3 regions of the Exiguobacterium sp. s191 genome follow, and region 2 is predicted to be linked to each of the others. Evidence: a T-box and tRNA genes for the amino acid it is inferred to sense, from the RefSeq annotation. Region 2 holds a T-box; the other regions hold tRNA genes.

Region 1 (7,501 bases), on a different contig from region 2:
GTCGCCGTGCATTTTCAATGATATTCACGATCATCTGACGGAGCTGCTGAGCGTCACCCATCACTTCTAATCGCTCACCTTCTATCTCGAACGAAACATTTTCTTGTTCGATGTCTGGACGCATCAATCGTATCACTTGATGAATCAAGTCTTCGACATCGACAGGTTTTCGCTCCATCATAAAAGCATTGGCGTCAATTCGTGCTAGCCAAAACAATTGCTCAATCCATTCATTCATTTGCTGACTTTCTTCTCGAATGATCGTAATGTAGCGTTGTTGCTCATCCGGCGTCAACGTTTGGCGTTCGAGAATATCCGCGTATCCCTTTATATATGTCAATGGTGTTCGTAGTTCATGAGATACGGTTGCTAAAAATTCGGATCGTTCCCGATTCAAAAAATCGAGATCTTGTTTTAATTGCTGAATCGAACGCGCCAATTGTCCCAGTTCATCTTTTCGATCAATCGGCAACTCTCCACCTTCCCCATCCAATAGGCGTGCTGTCGCTTTTTCCATCTGAATCAACGGACGAGAAATGAGTCGGGTCGTCCAAATGCTTGCCGCACCTGCTAATAAAAGCGCTAGCAGACCCACTTGGAGAAACTGCTGTTTCAACGGATCAAGTACGTGATCTACGATTGCTTTAGAAGCGAACATGAATACATGACCACGATGTTCCCCGTCAATGGTGATGGGACTGTCCGTCATTAAAAAGTCACGCATCGTCACGATTTTTCCTTGTTGACGGTAATCAAAATCCGTATGCTCTAACATGCTCTTCATCTCATTCGACAAAGGTCGTGACGCTTCGAGTTGTTTTCCATCTGCATCAGTGATCACCACAGTAAACGATGAATCTGCTTCCATCATGCTGACATGGCGCATCGTCGTTTGGTCGTAGGAATCGACAAGGACATCACGGTGTGTATTTCCTCGGTTCAGTAAACCGTCTACTACTTCCTGCGTTCGTGTTTGAGACAACTGATAATACAATGTCCCAAACAACACACTGCCACAAATTAAAAATGCCGCAAGCACGATCCCTCCGACTGAGTATGAAATACGACGCATGACGATTCCTCCTTTTTCTCTCCACTTTTAGTATAGCTAAAAAAAACGCGATCGACGCAGGCAAACGAAACTGTCACCTCATCTGCACACGATTTGCATATACGCTGGGTATAGTAAAGAAGACTAGTGACTTCAGGAGGGTTTTATATGAAAAAATCATTGACATTAACCGCACTTGCTCTTAGTTCTACGCTTTGGCTCGGTGCATGTGGATCCACCAATAACGATGGAAGTAATAGTGACTCACACGATATGTCTCATGGAGATATGATGCATTCGAGCGACGGAAAGCTACCATCCGGTTTAAAGGAAGCCAGTGATCCGACTTATCCGAAAGGAAGCAACATCACGTTGACGACGGATCATATGGACGGTATGGACGGAGCTAAAGCAACGATTGCGGGAGCTTACGACACCGTCGTCTATGCGATCAGTTACAAACCGACTACTGGTGGAAAGATGGTGAAAAATCATAAATGGGTCATTCAGGAAGAACTCGATCCTGTTCCAACTAAGCCACTGCAAGTTGGTGATGAAACAACTGTCAAAGCGGATCATATGAAAGGTATGGATGGAGCAAAAGCGACGATTGATGAAGTAAAGGAAACGACGGTCTACATGGTGAACTATGAACCGACGGACGGTGGAGAGATGGTGAAAAACCATAAATGGGTCACAGAGGATGAGATAAAGAAATAATAAAAAAAGCCCGCTTTTCCTATAAAGGAAAAGCGGGCTTTCGGTATGATTCTGACTGGGCTCGAACCAGCGACCTCTACCCTGTCAAGGTAGCGCTCTCCCAGCTGAGCTACAGAATCATGTTTGCAGTACATTATGTACTTGCTAGGACATGTATTAATATATCAAGAAACTAAAAGGCTGACAAGTCTTTTTCTGAAAAAAAATAAAAAAATTAAAATGGAGGAATTGAACCCCGCTTCCTCCATTTTGAATGACTTACAGGAAGGTCGATACTTGATCAATCGGTAAACGTAGTGCCGGACGCTTTTTCGCATCTTCAACCGCTTTTCCGACAGCAATCAACATGACCGGTACATACCGTGACTCGGTGATGAACGTTTCCGCAAAACGTTGATGATCGAATCCACCCATTGCGAGTGTTGATAATCCACGCGCTTCTGCCGCAAGCATCAATTGCATCGCAGCAAGGCTCGCATTCGACATTGCCGCATCGCGCCCATAGGCTTCACTTTGATAAGCGCCTTCTACCTGTGCCTTGATCGAATCAAATAAATCCTCTGTCATGCCACCTGCTTCTACTGCTGGACCGTACACCGGATTGTAGTTTCGATTAGCTTGAACATCACCTAAGATCGCAATGACTGCTGAAGCCGAAGTGATAGCCGGCTGATTGTATGCGATCGGTGCAAGCTGTTGCTTCGATTCTTCTGAATGGAAGACCGTGAAATGCCAGTGTTGCAAATTCCAAGCACTCGGCGCCGCTGTCGTCCATTCTAATAGTTCTTCCACTTCCTGTTTTGAAAGTTTGAACGTTTCGTCGTAATGACGAACCGAACGTCTTTCTGTTAAGACACGCATTGTATCAAGTGTTGCCTGTGTCATGTGTAAATCCCCCTTATTATTATCAGATTACTTAGATATCGTAGCATGTCTCTTTTTTATTGTCCTCTATCAATACTTCAAACGAATTTACTGTTATAAAACAATAGTTGACATTAAACTTCTGTACTAATACAATAAAAACAAGAAAAAAGACCATTGCGTTTATTTTTGAAGGAGGAAAAACACATGGAACAACCCCTTTACCAAGAAGCATCTGCTGCATTCTATCGTGAGCTTCCCGTCAAAACGTGTGCCCATTGCGGAAAAGAGATGGATGAACAATGTGAATCCTATCAAACGGAATGCGATGAGTGTGCTGTAACAGAACACTAAATAATACATGAAACAATCACTTACTTAGTGGTTGTTTTTTTATTTCTTGCAAACTCTTTCTAAATAAATCGATATTTTTTAGAAAAATCGATTTTCCGTCATCTTTTTGTCATCTGTTTGTTACAAAAGAAACAGTCAGAATGTTACATTATCTGTATATGATATTTTTGACAAAAGGAGCGACAGACAACGATGGATCCATTTACCTCAAGCCATGCTAGCGAACTCGGTCCACGACCGCGTACAAAAAAAAGAAAGTTTTTCCCTCGGTTTTTCTTACTTCTCACCCTTGTTTTTCTCGGAGTTGGGGGATATGTCGCTTACCGATACGTATTTACTCCTGAACAACAATCCATTACGACAGGTAAATCCATTACTGAAGTCCCTGTCGTCAATATGGAAAAAGCACGCGTGGAAAAATGGAATGGTGTGACGAAAAAAGTCGCTTATTTAACATTCGAGGATGGTCCATCCGCATTAACACCGGACTTACTTCAAACATTGGATCAACTTCAGACTCGTGCCACTTTCTTTTATCTCGGAACACAAATAGATGCTTTTCCGCAAGAAGTCAAAGCTGCTGCTAAAGCTGGACACTATATCGGATTACACGGGGAAACACACGATTACGATACATTGTACGAAAAAGGAAAGTATGTCTCAGAGATGCAAAGTGTTCAGAAGAAAATCCATGAGTTGACGAAGCTAACACCACATTTGACACGACCACCTTATGGCTCTGATCCAGGCATCACGAAAAAAATGGCATCTGCCATTCATTCAGCAGACTTCCGCGTGTGGGACTGGTCAATCGATTCAATGGACTGGTATTACAAAGATAGTGCAAAAGAAGTAGCGAATACGGTCATTCGGCGAGCAGAGCGTCCGTTTGAAATCATTCTCTTACATGAACAACCACAAGCCATCAAAGCACTTCCAGCCATTGTTGCCGGACTTCAGAAAAAAGGCTATCAATTCGCGATTTATGATGAAGATTTCCATATTCCGTACAACTTCGCGCAACACTCGAATTTATAAGGAGTTACTATCCAGATGAAAAAAACATTCGTAGCAGTACTGTTCCTGTCGAGCTTTGGACTCGCTGCCTGTTCCAACGATTCACCAGCCTCTCTTCATGAACAGCTAGAGCAACAAGTGAAAGGTGAAGAGAAGGCATTCACGCTAGCTGATCAACGTGCTCGTAAGGATGAAATTTCAGTTAATACGTACCAAGCCGTTCTTGATGCAGGTGCTGAAGAAATCAAACGCTCTCAAAATGAACGAGAGGAATTAGAAGCCTTAAATGACGAACGGCTTGCTTTATTGAAACAAGAAGAAACGTTACGTAAGGAAACGTACGCTGCACTCGATCTTGAAGAATTGAAAGATGCTGTCAACAAACTTGATGGTAAAGCAAAAACAGAAGGAACTGCCTTAGTGACAATCATCAAGGAACGCGAGCAGACATTTCAAACGTTCTCGAAAACGTATCGACAAGCGATGGACGCTGAAAAGAAAGTGCTTTCACGCTTGACGAAAAAACCGGATTTCGTTAAGATTGATGAGTCAACAGCGGATTTAAATCGTTTAACACGGAAAGCTACCGCGTCATTAAAGAAGTGGAATGCGCTGACCGTTCAGTATAATCAAACGAAAACCCGGCTGTATCGTTTGCTCGACACATCAACTCAATAAATCACACAGGTTGCAACCAAACCCTGTCCAAAAAACCTGGACAAGGCCCTGTTGCAACCTTTTTTGTGTGGTTTTTATTAAAAATGGAGGGAATTTATTCATGCATCGTTCAAAAGCAACCTTATTCGTTCTGATTGGCGCTATCAGTTATGGTGTCCTCTCAACGATCGTCAAACTCGCTTATGCCGCTGGATTCAACTCAGCAGCCGTTTCAGGTAGTCAATTTTTCTTCGGGTGGCTCATGATTTTCGGACTTGCCTTATTTACGAAAAATCTTCGTCTCGATCTCAAGACAGCTGGTCTGCTCATGCTGATCGGTATCTCAAGTGGTACAACCGGTTATCTGTACTATCAAAGTCTTCAGACTGTATCCGCATCCGTTGCGATCATTCTCTTATTCCAATTCACTTGGATTGGTGTCATCATCGATGCGCTCGCATTCAGACGTTTACCCAGTCGTGCGCACTTTCTGTCCGCGATTCTACTAATTGGCGGAGCCATTCTTGCGAGTGCCGCTTACTCGAGTCCACTCGATTTACGTGGAACATTATTCGGTCTTGGAGCAGCTGTCAGCTTTTCCATTTTCTTACTCGCTAGTGGACGCATCGCCAATCATTTACCCGTCATCAAGAAAAGTTTTTATATGATGACAGGTGGTCTTGCTTTCGTCATGACCATGTATCCACCGACGACATTCTTGTCGTCTGCGAACTTCGAAAATGGACTTCTGTTATACGCGATTCCGCTCGGTCTGTTCGCATTGATTTTACCACCGCTCTTATTTGCTGCAGGCGCCCCTCATCTGTCTCCAGCAAGCGTTTCTTTGCTCGGAGCGGCTGAACTACCGACAGCAGTCATCTGTTCCGTCTTAATTTTAGGAGAACATCTGATGAGTTCCCAATGGATTGGGATCGTCATCATCTTGATCGGAATTTTTTATCCAATCTATCGCTCAAGCAAAACAGCACCTGTTGCGAACGTACAACAAAACGACCTTTCCTGAGTTCAGGAAAGGTCGTTTTTTCTTTACTTCTGTCGCTTCATCGCATCCGCAACGAATTCGACGTCTGTTCCAATGATGATTTGCACGCTGGTCGCGCCCATCTTCATGACACCTTTTGCTCCAGCCGCTTTAATCGCCGCTTCGTCAATGATGCTTGGATCTTTGACTTGAAGACGTAAACGTGTCGCACAGTTATCAATCGACGTGACATTTTCTGTTCCTTTCAATCCGGCAAAAATTTGAGCTGCTTGTTGCTCATATTTATCGTCTGAATCTGTTAGAACGACTCCCTTGTCTGTGACGAGCGATTCATCTTCACGACCTGGTGTCTTCAGATCAAATTTCGTGATCATGAAGTAGAACAGGAAGTAGTAGACGACCGCGAACGCGAGACCAACCGGGATGAGAAGTAATGGTTTTGTGGCAATACCGAAGTTCAAGGCATAATCAATGAAACCAGCCGAGAAGGAGAAGCCATGTAAAATACCTAGTAAGTTAACGATGGCCATCGATAGACCTGTTAAAACCGCATGAATGACATATAAAACAGGTGATAAGAACATGAACGAGAACTCGATTGGTTCCGTGATACCTGTCAAGAAGGACGTCAGTCCAAGACCAATCATCGCTCCAGCAACTGCTTTTCGATTTTCCTTACGCGCAGCCATGACAATCGCAAAAGCTGCAGCCGGTAAGGCGAACATCATGATTGGGAAGAAGCCCGCTTGATAAATCCCAGCTGTCGGATCTCCAGCGAAGAAGCGCGCGATGTCACCGTTCGCGACCGTACCATCTGCTTTTTCATATGAACCGAAGACGAACCAGAAAATATTATTTAAGACGTGGTGTAAGCCGACAGGAATCAAGAGACGGTTAAAGAATCCAAACAGAGCAGCGCCTCCTGCACCAAGACCAACCATCCATTCACCAGCACCGTTGATGCCTTGCTCGATGAACGGCCAGACATAACCAAAGATGAAAGCAAGTACAAGCATGACCGCTGATGTAATGATTGGAACGAAACGACGACCACCAAAGAATGCTAACCAATCCGGTAACTTAATGTTATAGAACCGATTGTATAGAAGTCCTGCGACGATACCCGCGATGATTCCACCGAATACCGCCATATTAACGGTCGAACCGAGTGTCGCCTGATTCGCGATCGAACCAAGTGTCGCTCCGTCGACCTTGGTCGAGGAATCATTGACGATCGCAGCGATCGCATCATACTTCGCCTGAATCTGTGCGCTGGAATAATCCTTGTTCATCGAGTCGACGCCATTCTTTAAGACGAGATACCCAATGGCCCCGGCAAGACCCGCTGCCCCACTCGCATCGATCGATAGACCAATCGCGACACCAATGGCAAAAATCAGTGGAAGGTTATCAAAAATAGCCCCTCCTGCTGCTACCATCAACGGAATATCAAGCATATCCGCCGAACCTAACCGGAGTACGATCCCCGCAGCCGGTAATACTGCGATTGGTAGCATCAAGGCTTTACCAATTCGTTGTAGAAACTGCAACATACCTTTCACCCTTTCCTGAATAAAACGATAATGACAGAACAATGTAAACGCTTTTACGTTTTTAATTATTCCATATAAATATCTAAATGACTAGACCTTTATACAAATTATTCATTATCTTTTTTTATTGATATAAAAATTCATTATAGCAGACACTAAAAACCGGACTAGAGTAACCTTCTAGTCCGGTTTTTTCTATTCATTTACAACTGTCTTAACGACGATTCGTATCTTCGAAATTTTGTTGGACGTTACCGACTGTTTTCTTCGCTTCGCCTTTTA
Region 2 (7,501 bases):
GTTGAGTTTTTTCTCGACCCGTTCGACTTCTTTCGTATACTTGACGAGTTCTTTATTCAAGCGCGCGATTTCTTCCTCGATGTTGATCAAGTCCGCGAGTGGGATGAACAATTCTGCTCCCGTTACAATCGCACTCATTGCTTTTTCTGGCGCCGGCATCTGTTCTTCAATCCGGAGTTCAGACGCGTTCGTGAACTTTTGCAAGTAAGAGCTGTTTGACGACAAGTCGTCTTGAACACGTGCGTCATTCGTCGAGATGAACAGTTGGATCTGTTTCGACATCGGTGCGTTCACTTCCGCGCGGATGTTACGAACCGAACGGATGACGTTCTGAACTGCTTCGAATGCTGGAACAGCTTCCGGGAAGTCGAGTGATGCCTCGCGTGTTGGCCATGCAGCACGTGTGATCGTCTCACCTTCATGCGGTAAGTGTTGCCAGATTTCTTCCGTGATGAACGGCATGAATGGATGCATCAGACGCATGATCCGGTCGAGCGTATAGGCAAGAACCGAACGCGTCGTCTGCTTCGCTGCTTCATCTTCCCCGTTGAGCGGTAATTTCGCCATCTCGATGTACCAGTTACAGAAGTCTTCCCAGATGAAGTGATAGAGAATACGTCCCGCTTCACCAAACTCATATTTGTCCGACAGACGCGTCACATCGTCGATCGTCGTCTGTAAGCGTGTCAAGATCCATTTATCTGCGAGTGACTTCTCACCTGTCAAATCGATCTGATCAAACGTTAGACCATCCATGTTCATCAAGGCAAAACGGCTTGCGTTCCACAGTTTGTTCGAGAAGTTCCATGTTGCTTCGATCTTTTCCCAGTAGAAGCGGAGATCGTTCCCTGGCGTTGATCCTGTCGTTAAGAACCAACGGAGTGAATCGGCACCATACTTCTCGATGACATCCATCGGGTCGATCCCGTTACCGAGTGATTTTGACATCTTGCGTCCTTCCGAATCACGAATCAATCCGTGGATCAAGACGTCTTGGAATGGACGTTGTCCTGTAAATTCATACGATTGGAAGATCATCCGTGATACCCAGAAAGCGATGATGTCATAACCCGTAACGAGTGTTGATGTCGGGAAGTATTTTTGATAATCGGCTGCGTCCGTGTTCGGCCACCCCATCGTTGAGAACGGCCAAAGCGCTGAAGAAAACCACGTATCAAGAACATCGTTGTCTTGCTCCCAGTTCTCGATATCGGCTGGTGCTTCCTTACCAACGTAGACTTCGCCTGTTTCTTTATGGTACCAAGCCGGAATCCGGTGTCCCCACCAGAGTTGACGGCTGACACACCAGTCACGGATGTTTTCCATCCAGCGCACATACGTGTTCTCAAAGCGTTGTGGAACGAAGTTGACCTTGTCTGGTCCTTGTTGTTCCTCGAGTGCTTTTTGCGCGAGTGGTTCCATTTTGACGAACCATTGGAGTGAAAGATACGGCTCAACGATCGCGTCTGAACGCTCCGAGTGACCGACAGAGTGCAAGTGTGGTTCGATTTTGATTAGAACACCTTCTGCTTTTAAATCTTCAACGATTTGTTTTCGGCATTCGAAACGATCCATGCCTTCGTATTTCCCTGCGTTCTCGTTCATCGTTCCATCTTCATTCATGACGAGGACACGTGGTAACTCGTGACGGTTACCGACTTCGAAGTCGTTCGGGTCGTGTGCTGGTGTAATCTTAACGACACCTGTACCGAACTCCATGTCGACATAGTCATCGGCAACAATCGGAATCTCGCGACCAACGATTGGTAACGTGATTGTTTTTCCGACGAGGTGAGCATAACGCTCATCCTTCGGGTTCACGGCGATCGCTGTATCACCGAGCATCGTCTCAGGACGTGTCGTCGCTAGTTCAACGTGACCTGAACCGTCCGTTAGTGGATAGCTGAAGTGATAGAACGCACCTTCGATATCCTTGTAGATTACTTCGATATCCGAGATCGCTGTTTTCGTCGCTGGGTCCCAGTTAACGATGTATTCGCCGCGGTAGATTAAGCCTTTTTCGTAAAGTTTCACGAAGACTTCTTGAACCGCTTCTGACAATCCTTCGTCAAGCGTGAAGCGTTCACGCGAATAATCGAGTCCGAGACCTAGTTTTGCCCATTGTGCACGGATCGTTGACGCGTACTCTTCTTTCCATGCCCATGATTGCTCGAGGAATTTCTCACGACCCATTTCAAGGCGTGATTGTCCTTCTGCCCGCAGTTTTTGTTCGACTTTTGCTTGCGTCGCGATACCGGCATGATCCATTCCTGGTAGGTAAAGGACGTCGAACCCTTGCATCCGCTTCATCCGTGTCAGCATGTCTTGTAACGTCGTGTCCCACGCGTGACCAAGGTGCAATTTACCTGTGACGTTCGGTGGTGGAATGACGATCGTATATGGCTCTTTCTCTGGATCCTGATCGGCTTTGAAATAGTCACCTTTCACCCAAAAGTCGTACCATTTTTCTTCCGTTGCCTGCGGATCATACTTCGTTGGCATTGATAATTCCTGCATCCTGATCGCTCCCTTTTTGTCCATAATAAAAACGGCTTCTCTCGTCCTATGCTAAGGACGAAAGAAAGCCGTTGCTTTTTTCCGCGGTACCACCTTAGTTCATCCAAAATCGGATGCCCTCGAGCCACGTAACGTGTGGAGGACGGATATCGCTCGTAAGACTCACGATACCAGCTCGTGGGGTGACCTTCCTCCTGTTCGCCCGTCACATCTTTCAGCCAAGGATGTGTTCTCTACGCCGGTACAAATACAGGACTACTCTTCCCGTCATCGCTGTTGCCATTTTCTTCTTTACTCATTTTAGCCGAGAGTTCAAGTAATCGTCAAGAACTGCTTAACGACCAAATTCAACTTGGAGTTCTTGGAACGTCAATTCGACGGCTTCGATCGTCCGCTCGATGTCTTCGTCCGTATGGGCGATCGACAGGAAGAGACCTTCGAATTGTGACGGTGGTAAGAAGACACCACGCGCCGCCATCTTTTGATAATACGAACGGAACATCTCAAGGTTCGACGTTTTCGCTTTTTCGAAGTTCGTGACACGTTCATCCGTGAAGAAGACACCGAACATCGCGCCTGCACGGTTCGTCGTCAGCGGAATGTTATATTTCGCTGCAGCGTTCAGGTAGCCTTCTGACAGACGGCTCGCTTTCCGGTCGAACTCTTCATAGTGTTCTGGTTTCAATTGTGTCAGTGTCGCTAGACCAGCTGCCATCGCGAGTGGGTTCCCGGATAACGTACCCGCTTGATAGATTGGACCTTGTGGTGCGATCTGTTCCATGATGTCGCGACGTCCGCCGTAAGCACCGACTGGCATTCCTCCGCCGATGACTTTACCGAGACACGTGATGTCCGGTGTGACACCGAAATGTCCTTGTGCACAGTGGAATCCGACACGGAAACCAGTCATGACTTCGTCGAAGATCAATAAGGCGCCGTTTTCCGACGTGATTTCCCGTAAGCCTTCGAGGAATCCCGGTTCTGGTGGCACGAAGCCCATGTTCCCAGCAGCCGGTTCGACGATGACACCCGCGATATCGTCGCCATGTTTTTCAAAGGCAATCCGAACAGCGTCTAAATCGTTATAAGGAACCGTAAGTGTCATGCTCGCGATTTGCGCTGGAACGCCTGGTGAATCCGGTAGTCCGAGTGTCGCGACACCTGACCCTGCTTTGATCAAGAGCGAGTCGCCGTGACCGTGGTAACAGCCTTCGAATTTGAGGATTTTCGTCCGACCTGTATAGCCGCGTGCGAGACGAAGGGCAGCCATCGTCGCTTCTGTCCCTGAGTTGACCATCCGGACGACTTCGACTGACGGCACCCGACTAATGACGACTTCCGCCATCGCTGATTCGATTTCCGTTGGTGTCCCGTAGCTCCAGCCACGTGTCGCTTGTTCTTGGATCGCTGACGTGACGATTGGATCGGCATGGCCGAGAATCATCGGTCCCCATGACAAGACGTAATCGATATATTCTTTACCATCGATATCATAGAGCTTTGAGCCTTTTGCGTGATCCGCAAAGATCGGTGTCATCCCGACCGATTTATAAGCACGAACCGGGCTGTTGACGCCACCCGGCATGAGCGGGAGCGCCCGCTCGAATGCTTCTTTTGATTTTGAGTTCTGATTAATTAAGCTCATTTCGACCCCTCCAGGTAACGACAAATGTCTTTTGCGAAATAGGTGATGATTAAATCAGCGCCTGCTCGTTTAAAGCCAAGCATCGTCTCAAGGACGATTCGTTCTTCATCGATCCAGCCGTTCAAGGCAGCGGCTTTGACCATGGCATACTCACCCGATACGTTATAGGCGACGATTGGTAAATCGATTCGCTCGCGCACATCACGAATGATATCCATGAACGCAAGTGCAGGTTTGACGATCATGAAGTCAGCTCCTTGATCGACGTCCGCTGTTGCTTCGCGGAACGCTTCGCGACGGTTTGCTGGATCCATTTGATAACCTTTCCGGTCGCCTTCTCCCGGTGCCGAATTCGCTGCATCACGGAATGGACCGTAATAAGCAGACGCATATTTAACGCCATAGCTCATGACCGGAATATGGCTGAAGCCGTTCTCGTCTAAGCCTTGACGAATCGCTGCGACGAATCCGTCCATCATTGATGATGGAGCGATGACGTCGGCACCCGCTCGAGCTTGTGAGATCGCTGTCTTGACGTGAAGCGGTAATGACGCATCATTATCGACCGTACCGTCAGCGACAATCCCACAGTGACCTGTCGACGTATATTCACATAAGCATGTGTCGGCGATGACCGTTAGCTGCGGGGCAACCTTCTTGACGAGACGTGTCGCTTCTTGAACGATCCCATGATCGTGAAACGCACCTGATCCTTGCTCGTCTTTCAAGTGGTCATGCGGAACACCGAATAAGATAACAGATTCGATTCCGAGTGCGACGACTTCTTCAATCTCAGCCGTCAAGTGATCGAGTGATAAGTTGAAGACGCCAGGCATCGAGCTGACTTCGCGTTTGATATCTTCGCCTTCAGCGACGAAAATCGGATAAATCAAATCTGATTTATGCAATTGATTCTCGCGGACGAGTGACCGGAGTGATGCGGTATGACGCAAACGACGGTGACGTGCGTATTCTAATGTGTTCATGCTGATTCCTCCTCAATGATACGATCAATCATGCCGTCTACCGTGAATTCACGGGCGACATGGATCGGTTGAAGTCCGGCTGCTTTTGCTGCTTGCTCCGTAATCGTCCCAATGACGATGAACGTCGTCTGTGGGGATAATGGAGCAATCGCTTCGACAGCGGAAGGACTCTGCAGTCCAATATAGGCGGCAGTTCTGACAAGTGCTTCAGGTAGCCGACGGGTGACGGTTTCATACGTGATGATATCTTCGACCGTATATCGATTCAGGTTTCGTAACTGATCGACCGGTGCTTGCCGCGATCGGTTCCCTCGTGCAAAGACGATATGATCGCCGTCAGACAAGTGTGGTCCGAGTTCTGCGACGAGTGCGTCTCCTGTAAAGGTCGACGGACAGAAGTCTGCTGTTCGACCGTACTTCGCAAGTGCGTCTGCCGTCTTTCGTCCGACGACCGCGATACGCGTTTCTGCTAATTCAGGCAACGCATCAGCAATCCGGTGGACACCATTCGGACTCGTCACGATGAGCCAATCAATTCCCTTCGGCAATGTAAACGAAACCGGTCGCGTTTCAATGACAGGATAATGCACTGACTCGATCGCGACGGCGCGCAGTCGCGCCATCTGCTCGGTCGTCGGTGGTCGGCTGCCCGTGAAGAGTACCTGCTTACAAGTCATCCGGAAGTGTCGCGAGAATCTCACGACCGCCCGAAGCAAGCAGACGTTCGGCAACATCTTGACCGAGTTGCATCGGGTCTAGACCTGATTCGCGCTCGAGTAGGATTTGCTCTCCATCGACGGATCCAATGAATCCGACGAGTGTCGTTGACATGTCTTCGTTGATCGTTGCAAATCCACCGACCGGAACGTGACAACTACCTTCGATCGCAGCTAAGAAAGCGCGCTCTGCGTAAGCTACTTTTTCTGTCATCTGATCATGGATCAGGTGCAAGAGATCACGTACTTCTTGGTCATGTTCGCGACATTCGATACCGAGGATTCCTTGACCGACGGCTGGAATCATGTCATCTGTCGAGAGATATTCCGAGACGACGTCTTCAGACCAACCCATCCGTTGTAGACCAGCTGCTGCGAGTAGGATCCCGTCAAACGGACCATTCTTTAATTTATCGAGTCGTGTGTCGATGTTTCCGCGAATCGATTCGATTTTTAAATCAGGGCGGAGTTTTAGCAATTGCGACCCACGACGTAAGCTACTCGTGCCGACAACCGCACCTTCCGGCAAGGAAGCAAGACCTTCGCCTGTTTTCGTGATCAAGGCATCACGCGCATCGACACGCGCTGGTGTTGCACCGATGATGAGACCGTCCGGTAATTCAGAAGGTAGATCCTTCATGCTGTGAACGGCAAAATCGATTTCTTCGTCAATCATCTGTTGCTCGATCTCTTTTACGAATAATCCTTTACCGCCGACTTTCGAGAGCGTCACATCCAAAATACGGTCCCCTTTTGTGATGATGTTCTTGATTTCGAACTCATACGGCGCGCCGGCTTGTTTCAACTGGTCAATGACCCATTTCGTCTGTGTCATCGCTAGCTTCGAGCTTCGCGATCCAACAATGATTTTTCGCATGCTAAAATCCCCCTGTACAATGATAAAGGGGCGGCACAAGTCCGCCCCATGCATTTTCTATTGTAACACAAATCGTGCTTTGTTCACCGGTTCACAGCTTTTGCGGAAGGTGCCGTCTCTTCTGATGTCATGACGTCATCTTCGAGCCCTTCAAACAAGTCTTCGTTTAATGCAAACGTATCCATGAACTGCGCAATCCGCTCATCGGCATCTGGCTTCGCTGCCGCATCTTTAATATAAGACAACGGTTCACGCAACAACTGGTTGATGATTGATTTCATGTGTTTGCCAATGACGGTTTTTTCACGTTTCGACATCTCCGGTAATTTCCGTTCCAAGCTTTGCATCGTTTCTTGTTGAATCCGTAACGCCTGGTCTCGTAATTCCGTGATGATCGGTACGACACCAAGTGTCGTCATCCAACCTTCGAACTCAGCGATTGCCGCTTCAATCCGTTGTTCGATCTTCGCCGCTTCCTTCATCCGTTCCGCCATGTTTTGTTGGACAATCGATGTCAAATCATCGACATCATACAAATGAACACCTGGCAAGTCACCGACGGTCGGTTCAATGTCGCGTGGTACGGCGATATCGATCAAGAGGAATGGACGATCGTGCCGGAACAACTGTGCAGCCGCGATGTCTTCGCGTTTGATGATGGCACGTTTTGCACCCGTTGAAGAGATGACGATGTCTGCCCGAAGCAAACCGCACTGCATCTCGTTAATCGAATGTGCCGATCCTTCGAACCGATTCGCGA
Region 3 (7,501 bases), on a different contig from region 2:
ATCTACTAACGGATGAACAAATCGGTGGAAAACGGATCGGTAAGACCCTCATCGCGAATAAGAACTTAGCGCTCCGCTCGACGTACGCTCCTGGTGAGAATCAACAAGCAAGAGCAGCGTTTGAGAAAATGCGTGTAGCGGCTAAAAAAGCGGGGATTACGCTCGTTGCGTTTAGTACATATCGCTCCTATGCCTATCAAAAAACGTTGTTTGATAAATACGTTGCGCGTGATGGATATGAGAAGGCGAGTACGTATAGTGCGGAACCTGGGAAAAGTGAACACCAAACAGGTCTTGCGTTTGATATCGGAGGCGCTGATTCAACAAAATACGCCACGTTTAGCTTTTCAAAAACAAAAGAGGCAAAATGGTTGTTTGCGAATGCTCACCGCTACGGTTTCCATCTCCGCTATCCATCTGGTAAAGAATCTTGGACGGGTTATACATATGAGAGCTGGCACTATCGGTATGTCGGAGCAACGCTTGCCGCTCGTCTAAAACTCAGTGGATTGACGATGGAGGAGTATTTCCACCTCGCACCATGGAAACCAGTAAAGGTTTCGACTCCTTAAAAACATGGTAAATAGAGGATGTTGGCTTAGTCGGTTATTCGTCTCAGGTGAAAGAGGTGGAACGAATGGCAAAAAAAGATGCGAAACATCACATCATGACGTTTACGTTCAAAGAAGAAGCGACATCCTATCAAGTGTTCAGTGAATTGAAGAAATATCATGCGCGAGGTCAAGTCGATTTCGAACAGATTGCCGTCATCAAGCGAAATGAGAATGGTGCTTTTTCGTTTGAAGATGCTGTGGACCTAAGTGGATCGAATCGCGCCGTCAAAGGTTCATTGATCGGAATGGCCGTTGGTATCTTAGGTGGACCATTCGGCATCTTACTTGGTTCGATGACGGGTATGCTGATTGGTGGATCAAAAGACATGAAGGAAAATCAAGAAATCCAAGAAACATTCAAACGAACACTCGGTGTCATTCCGCCTGGACAAACAGGAATCATCGCGATCGGTGAAGAGTTTGAGCCATCCGTCCTCGACGGATTAGTGGCGCAACATGATGGTACGTTGGAACGAACGGATGAACAGTTAGAGTCGTAAGGTCTTATAGAATGAAAAGGAGCCTATCGCTTGGATCGCGATAGGCTCCTTTTCATGTGCATTTACTTAGTCGTACGTTCTTTTTTTGCTTTTTTGAAGAAGAACAATTCATAGACGACAGGAACGATGATGAGTGTTAACAACGTAGAGGTCGTTAATCCACCGATGACCGTCAAGGCAAGACCTTTTGAGATCAATGTTCCTGAAGAAGTGGTTAATGCGAGTGGTACCAATGCCATGATTGTTGCAAATGCGGTCATCAGGATTGGGCGTAATCGCGTTTTACCAGCTTCAATTAATGATTCGCGAATCGGCATACCACGTCCGACGTTTTGACCGATGCGGTCGACGAGAACGATTGCGTTCGTGGTGACGATTCCGATCAACATCAGGAAGCCGATCATGACACTGACAGACAATGGTTCATTCGCAAGGAAGAGCGTGACGAGTGAACCGATTGGAACAAAGATCAGAGAAGACAAGATGATGAATGGAATCCGAGCTTTTCCGAACGTAATCAACATTGTCAGGTAAACAAGTCCGATGGCAACGACGATCGCAATTCCAAGTGATTGGAAGATTTCAACCGTATCGTCATTTCCGCCACCACTTGTCAATGAGACACCGTCTGGTAAATCGATTTTTTCGACGTCAGCTTTTACGGCATTCGATACGTTTTGAACGTCGTCTCCTTTGACTTGTCCAGATACGCGAGCATATACTTTTCCGTCGAGTTTCTGAATCGATGTGAAAGTCTCGACTTCATTGACGTTCGCGACATCTTTCAAAGCGACAGGACCGTTTGCTGAGAAGAGTTGGACGTCTTCGAGATCTTCTTTCGAGACGAGCCCTTCTTCATAAGATAATTGTACGTCTTGATCCTTATTGTCAAGATTGAGCGTTCCGACCGTGACAGGCTTCGTTTGATCGTTGACGGTACCGAGAATCTGGAAGCCAGATAGTCCGCGATCACTTGCTTTCTCAGGATCGATTTCTACAAGATACTGCTTTTGTTTTTCGCTGAAGTTGTTCGTGATATATTTCAAATCATTATTTTTCGACATGTTATCCTCGACGAGTTTTGCCGCCTCTTGAAGAGCTTCGAGGTCGTTCGAGAACAAGTCGACATCGACGTTGTTATTCGACGGAGGACCACCTGTTGATAGTTCAGCCACACTGATTTTGACATCGACGTTTTCATCTTGAGCGATGTCTTCCATCTGTGTTTCAAGTGACTTGATCGTTTTTTCGACGTTTACACCGTCTTTTAGATTCAAGAAGTAACTTGCTTTATTATCGAGACGTAAGCCTGTCGTGAAGTCACGCGCTCCGACAGAAGTCGTCACGTCAGCAATGGCTTTTTCTTTATCAAACATTTTTTCCATCTCAAACGAGACGTCACTTGTTTTTTCAAGTGATGTAGCAGCAGGAAGTTCAAGCGATGCCGTCAAGGTCTTCGATGCTTCGTTCGGAATGAACGTAAAGCCGAGACGCGGTACGATCGCTAGGGAACCACCGAGAAGGACAAACGATACGACCAAGATGATCGCCTTGTGCGAGAGTGATTTTTCAATCAGCTTGCCATACCACCGTTGAAGAACTCCTTCTTTTTCTTCCGCTGGTACCTTCTTGAATGCAAACTTCGCGAGAATCGGTACGATCGTGATTGCCACAAGTAGTGAAGCAAGTAATGAGAAAATAATCGTCAAAGCGAACGGTAAGAAGAACTTACCAGTAATGCCACCGACAAATCCAATCGGCAGGAAGACGACGACGGTCGTCAGCGTCGATGACGTGATTGCTTTTAGAATCTCTTTTGTCGATTGTTCGATGATCTCATCCGTCATACCGGATTCGGATTTTCGGACGCGTCGGAAGATGTTCTCGATGACAACGATACTATCATCGACGACACGACCGACTGCAACAGCCATCCCACCAAGTGTCATGATGTTCAGGGAGATATCTTGCCAGTTCAAGAAGATAGCAGCGATGAGTAATGATAATGGAATCGAGACGATGGCGATGATCGTCGCGCGGAGGTTCCGTAAGAACAAGAGTACAGCGAGTGATGCGAAGAGTGCACCAAGTAATCCTTCTTTGACGAGTGTCGCAACGGACTCCTCGATATCCTTCGCTGAATCGATTCCAATCGTATAGTCGACTTGATCGTCATATTTATTGAGGATCTTCGTGACTTCATCTGCGATTTCGACTGTATTGGCATCTTGTTTTTTCGTGATTGCCATCGATAAGGAATCTTTTAAGTCGTAACGTGTTTTTTCACTTTGTTGCGAGACGGCTTCGATTTTTGCGATATCCTCTAGGCGAATCGGTTCTGCAGGTTCAGACGCCTGATCTGCAGCTGCTCCACCTGTTGTACTTGGTGGACCTTGCGTTGCACCTTGTGGTGGACCGCCAGCAGATGAACCACCTGTTTGACCGTTACTTGATGAACTAGTCGCACCTGCAGCAGGTGTCAATTGTAGATTTTTTAGTTTATCTAGATTTTCTAGTTTTTCCTCAACGCGAATCGGAATTTTCGAATCGTTTTCTGATAGCTGACCAGATGGGAACGAGACATACTTTCCATTGATTTGTTCCTTGATGCTCGAGAGCGAGAGACCCGCTTCCGTCGCTTTCTCCTTATCGACGGTGATTTGAACGAGATCATCCTTATAGCCACCAACGGAGACGCTGTTGATTCCTGGAATCTTATTAAGTTCAGGTTCGATATCTTCCTTTAGGATTTTTTCGATGTCTTTACCATCCTTACTAAAGAAAGAGATGTTATAGATCGGGAACGATCCAAAGGACAGACGATTCAATTTCGTCGTTGCTTCCTCCGGTAGATTCGCATCTTGGATTGCAGCATCGATTTGTTGTTCGACCTTATCCATATCGGTATCGAACGGGAATTCGATGTTTAAGATACCGATACTTTCATAAGAAGAACTCGTTAGCTTGGTAGCCCCTTCAATTCCTTTAAGGGAAGTTTCAAGCTTTGAGACAACTTGTTTATCGACATCGTCAGGAGATGCACCAGGGTAAACCGCTTCGATTGAAATCTGAGGAAACTCGATTTCTGGGAACTGATCGACTTTTAATTGTGAGAAGGAATACACGCCTCCTAAAATCAATAGGATTGCAATGATGAAGACAGCAACCGAGTTCTTCAAACTAAATCGGGTTAAAAAGTTCATATGAACGCTCCTTTCTTTTATATGTGCTTATTTACATAGTAGAGGACACTCATAGAACCCGCAACTTTAAAACTGTTTTTATTTAAAAAGATCTTTTTGAAAAAAGATGAATTTTTTTGTTAAAAAGGCTTTACACTTTTCGATATGCTGCTATAATAAAAACATACCCAGTAACAACACAGCATGATTCTGTAGCTCAGCTGGGAGAGCGCTACCTTGACAGGGTAGAGGTCGCTGGTTCGAGCCCAGTCAGAATCATACCGAAATCGTTCCTTTTCGAAGGAGCGATTTTTTTGCGTTAAAAAACTATTCCCGAAATCAATCAGGAATAGTTGGAAGGGAGGTAAATTGTTTTATTGAATTTCGAGGTGAAGATCGCCACGCTTCGTCCACCCTGCGACGGTCGTCAATCGATAGAAGACGAGCGTCAAGACGCCAGGTAGAACGACACCAGTCAAGAAGAAGACGAGGAACGCCTGAGGACCTTGGTTGACGAAGATATTGAGTGGGGCAATCATCGAATTTAATCCAAGTCCTGCGAGTTCGTACGGTACTTTCAAAGAGAGAAGAAGCGTCGCGACAGGAGCTGAAATCATCGCTGCGAGAAACGGTGCAACGACAAGACGTGGATTTTTAACGATATTCGGGAATTGTACTTTAGGTGTTACAAAGAATGAAGCAATCAAACCACCTGGATCCGTCTGACGATATGCCATCAACGTAAAGCCGACGAATTGAGCGGAACAGCCAATGAGCGCAGCGGCACTTGCTACAGGATCAAGTTGCAAAGCGATAGCCAGTGCAGCGGACGAAGCAGGAGACATCAATAAGACACTAAAGATGAGTGCAATGACAAGAGATGTAGCAATAGGAGAAGACTCGACTGAAGCCGTGATCATGGCACTGAATTTTGTAAGGAGTGGTGTCGTGACGGCAGCAGCACCGATTCCAGTCACGCCACCAGCAAGGACAGCACTCATCGGGATCACCATCATGTCAAATTTCGTTTTTCCAGTCATGCGTTTTCCGACGTATACAGCGACAGCAGCTGCGAGTAACGCACTGATTGGCTGACCGGGTACAAGAACGAGTCCAGAAGCAGTCGATTGAAGAGCGGCACCACCAATCGTCGCTGCGATCATTGCGCTGAACAGGACAAGTGTGTTTCCTCCGAGCTGAAAGGCAATACCGGCACCAAGCGCAGGGGCGAGTAGGACTTTTGCGACACCACCAATCGTCAGTAGCATTTGGATATGTAGAAGATTTCCGAGCGTCTCAATCAGGAGTCCGACACCGAGTGTTACAAGAACGGCATTTGCCATTCCAGCTGATACTTTTACCATTCGATCCATCGCATATTCTTTCAACGTTGTCATCCTCTCTATCTATCTCTATTTTTTGCCATGAAAAAAGCCTATCCGTTTTTGGGATAGGCGCCACTCATTCTGTGCGGGCGCCTCATTCGATGCATCGAAAGAAGGGCCCAAAAATCATTTCCGTTTCATCATCGGAAAAGTTTTCGGTCCCTCATGCATAGAATAATCAGTCGTCCAACTTGGTTAAATGGCTGTTGCGTCGGAATCATTCGATCGTGCCCCTCTCTGTGAATTTTTCTAAGCCTAACACGCTCTTGAATAATAATCAATATTTTCTGACAATTTATTTTTTCCTGAAATCTGACAGGAATTCACGGTATCATCGGGAAATCCTAATTTAACAACAATGGAGGCGTTTACATGAAAGTGATGCTTTTTACAGATATTCATGGCAATGCATCAGCATTACGTGCGGTATTGTCCTATCTTAATCAACAACCAGATATCGATGCCGTCTATTGTCTCGGTGATCTTGTCGGCATTGGACCAGAGCATAATGAAGTCATTGATCTATTGAAGCAACGACCTGATATTCAAACGATTTCTGGGAATCATGATGAATGTGTCCTTGCTTTAATCCATGGGGAGAACTATCCCGATAGTTACCGCCATGCGAAAGAGCACCACCAATGGATTGCGGATACGTTGACGCAAGAAAATCAAAAGTATTTGGAACGATTACCGCGTGTCTTAAATATCATGCATCAGGAACAAACGATGCACCTGACGCACTATGCTTATGCCGACCAGACGAAGAAGATTGGTGAAGAGCCGTTAAAGCAAGCGGTGGATGGAACGAAAGAAAACTTATCCGTCCTGTTTGCTGGAAGTGAGGCGCGGATCATTGGATTCGGTCATCATCATCCAGCGCAACAAGTCGAGACAGAGCAAACGCTCTTTATTAATCCAGGTGCACTTGGATGTCAGGAAACAGCTATTGCTCCAGTAGCAATTATCGATTGGAAGAAGGATCAAGTCCGTTCAGAAATCCTGAAGCTTCCATATGATGATCGACCATTTTTAGACGTCCTCAATACGACGGAGATGCCGGAACGTGAGTTGATGCGCCGTCTCTTCTTCGGTAGTAGGACATGAAAAAACCTTCATGAGTAGTTCATGAAGGAAGTCGATTAAGCAGATAGCTTCGTCGTAATTGAGATGAGGCACACGACAATCAGTAACACGATACCGATGTTTCGTTTCAATGGATGGCGTGACCAGTAAAAGAATAGCGCAAGGACAGGGGCCACAAAAAAGGCAACGATGAGACTGATCAATGTTGCAAGAAATAATACAAACATCCAAAGCTTGCTAGTAGTCCGATATACCTGCCACATGTCGTAGAGCGACATGAGTGTATAGGCGAGTAACACGAAGATGATTCCGGTCGATAAACTCAAAGCGATCATCACTCCATTCCCTATTTAGTATAAGGGAAAGAGTGAGAATGATTACACGACTTGAAGTAAAAAACATGACGAATCGATGAACGTACGATTAGACGCTGTAGCGAAAAAAGAAAGGAGAGGGCATCTATGTCAGACATCTATCGCCGTTTTTTTCTATTTCCGGATATTTTGATCATGCTCGTACTACTGATTGGAATAAGTAGTTATACCATTGCTCAGCCGTTTCATTGGTCGATTTTACTGTTCTTTTGTCTTGGACTGATCGTCTTTAGTTTCAGTGAATACCTGACGCATCGTTTTTTGTTCCATTTACCACCGCCTAAAAATATGCTTGGACGAAAGTTGTTGAAGCGACTTCATTACGATCATCATGCGCATCCGAATGAACTGCATCTGTTG

The links. A T-box is a leader RNA that pairs with one kind of tRNA and senses whether it is charged. The one in region 2 lies ahead of KNQ09_RS08345 (valine--tRNA ligase), so its partner is inferred to be a tRNA-Val.
Region 1: it has a tRNA-Val gene. The T-box ahead of KNQ09_RS08345 (valine--tRNA ligase) is inferred to sense a tRNA for this amino acid. The anticodon was not compared.
Region 3: it has a tRNA-Val gene. The T-box ahead of KNQ09_RS08345 (valine--tRNA ligase) is inferred to sense a tRNA for this amino acid. The anticodon was not compared.

What each region holds. Positions count from the first base shown of each region.
Region 1 covers NZ_JACSNC010000004.1:147,528-155,028, forward strand. Annotated here, with positions in the region: gene KNQ09_RS15345 (HAMP domain-containing sensor histidine kinase) at 1-1,072, opposite strand, end outside; gene KNQ09_RS15350 (YdhK family protein) at 1,220-1,771, shown strand; tRNA gene KNQ09_RS15355 (tRNA-Val) at 1,818-1,890, opposite strand; gene KNQ09_RS15360 (nitroreductase family protein) at 2,030-2,656, opposite strand; gene yhfH (protein YhfH) at 2,843-2,989, shown strand; gene KNQ09_RS15370 (polysaccharide deacetylase family protein) at 3,386-4,027, shown strand; gene KNQ09_RS15375 (YkyA family protein) at 4,043-4,684, shown strand; gene KNQ09_RS15380 (EamA family transporter) at 4,785-5,687, shown strand; gene nagE (N-acetylglucosamine-specific PTS transporter subunit IIBC) at 5,711-7,219, opposite strand; gene KNQ09_RS15390 (CsbD family protein) at 7,434-7,501, opposite strand, start outside.
Region 2 covers NZ_JACSNC010000001.1:1,554,351-1,561,851, forward strand. Annotated here, with positions in the region: gene KNQ09_RS08345 (valine--tRNA ligase) at 1-2,517, opposite strand, end outside; T-box leader at 2,568-2,797, opposite strand; gene hemL (glutamate-1-semialdehyde 2,1-aminomutase) at 2,852-4,162, opposite strand; gene hemB (porphobilinogen synthase) at 4,159-5,148, opposite strand; gene KNQ09_RS08360 (uroporphyrinogen-III synthase) at 5,145-5,825, opposite strand; gene hemC (hydroxymethylbilane synthase) at 5,815-6,741, opposite strand; gene hemA (glutamyl-tRNA reductase) at 6,825-7,501, opposite strand, start outside.
Region 3 covers NZ_JACSNC010000004.1:135,932-143,432, reverse strand. Annotated here, with positions in the region: gene KNQ09_RS15320 (M15 family metallopeptidase) at 1-572, shown strand, start outside; gene KNQ09_RS15315 (hypothetical protein) at 638-1,114, shown strand; gene KNQ09_RS15310 (efflux RND transporter permease subunit) at 1,177-4,317, opposite strand; tRNA gene KNQ09_RS15305 (tRNA-Val) at 4,503-4,575, shown strand; gene KNQ09_RS15300 (PTS sugar transporter subunit IIC) at 4,671-5,693, opposite strand; gene KNQ09_RS15295 (metallophosphoesterase family protein) at 6,054-6,788, shown strand; gene KNQ09_RS15290 (hypothetical protein) at 6,824-7,102, opposite strand; gene KNQ09_RS15285 (sterol desaturase family protein) at 7,229-7,501, shown strand, end outside.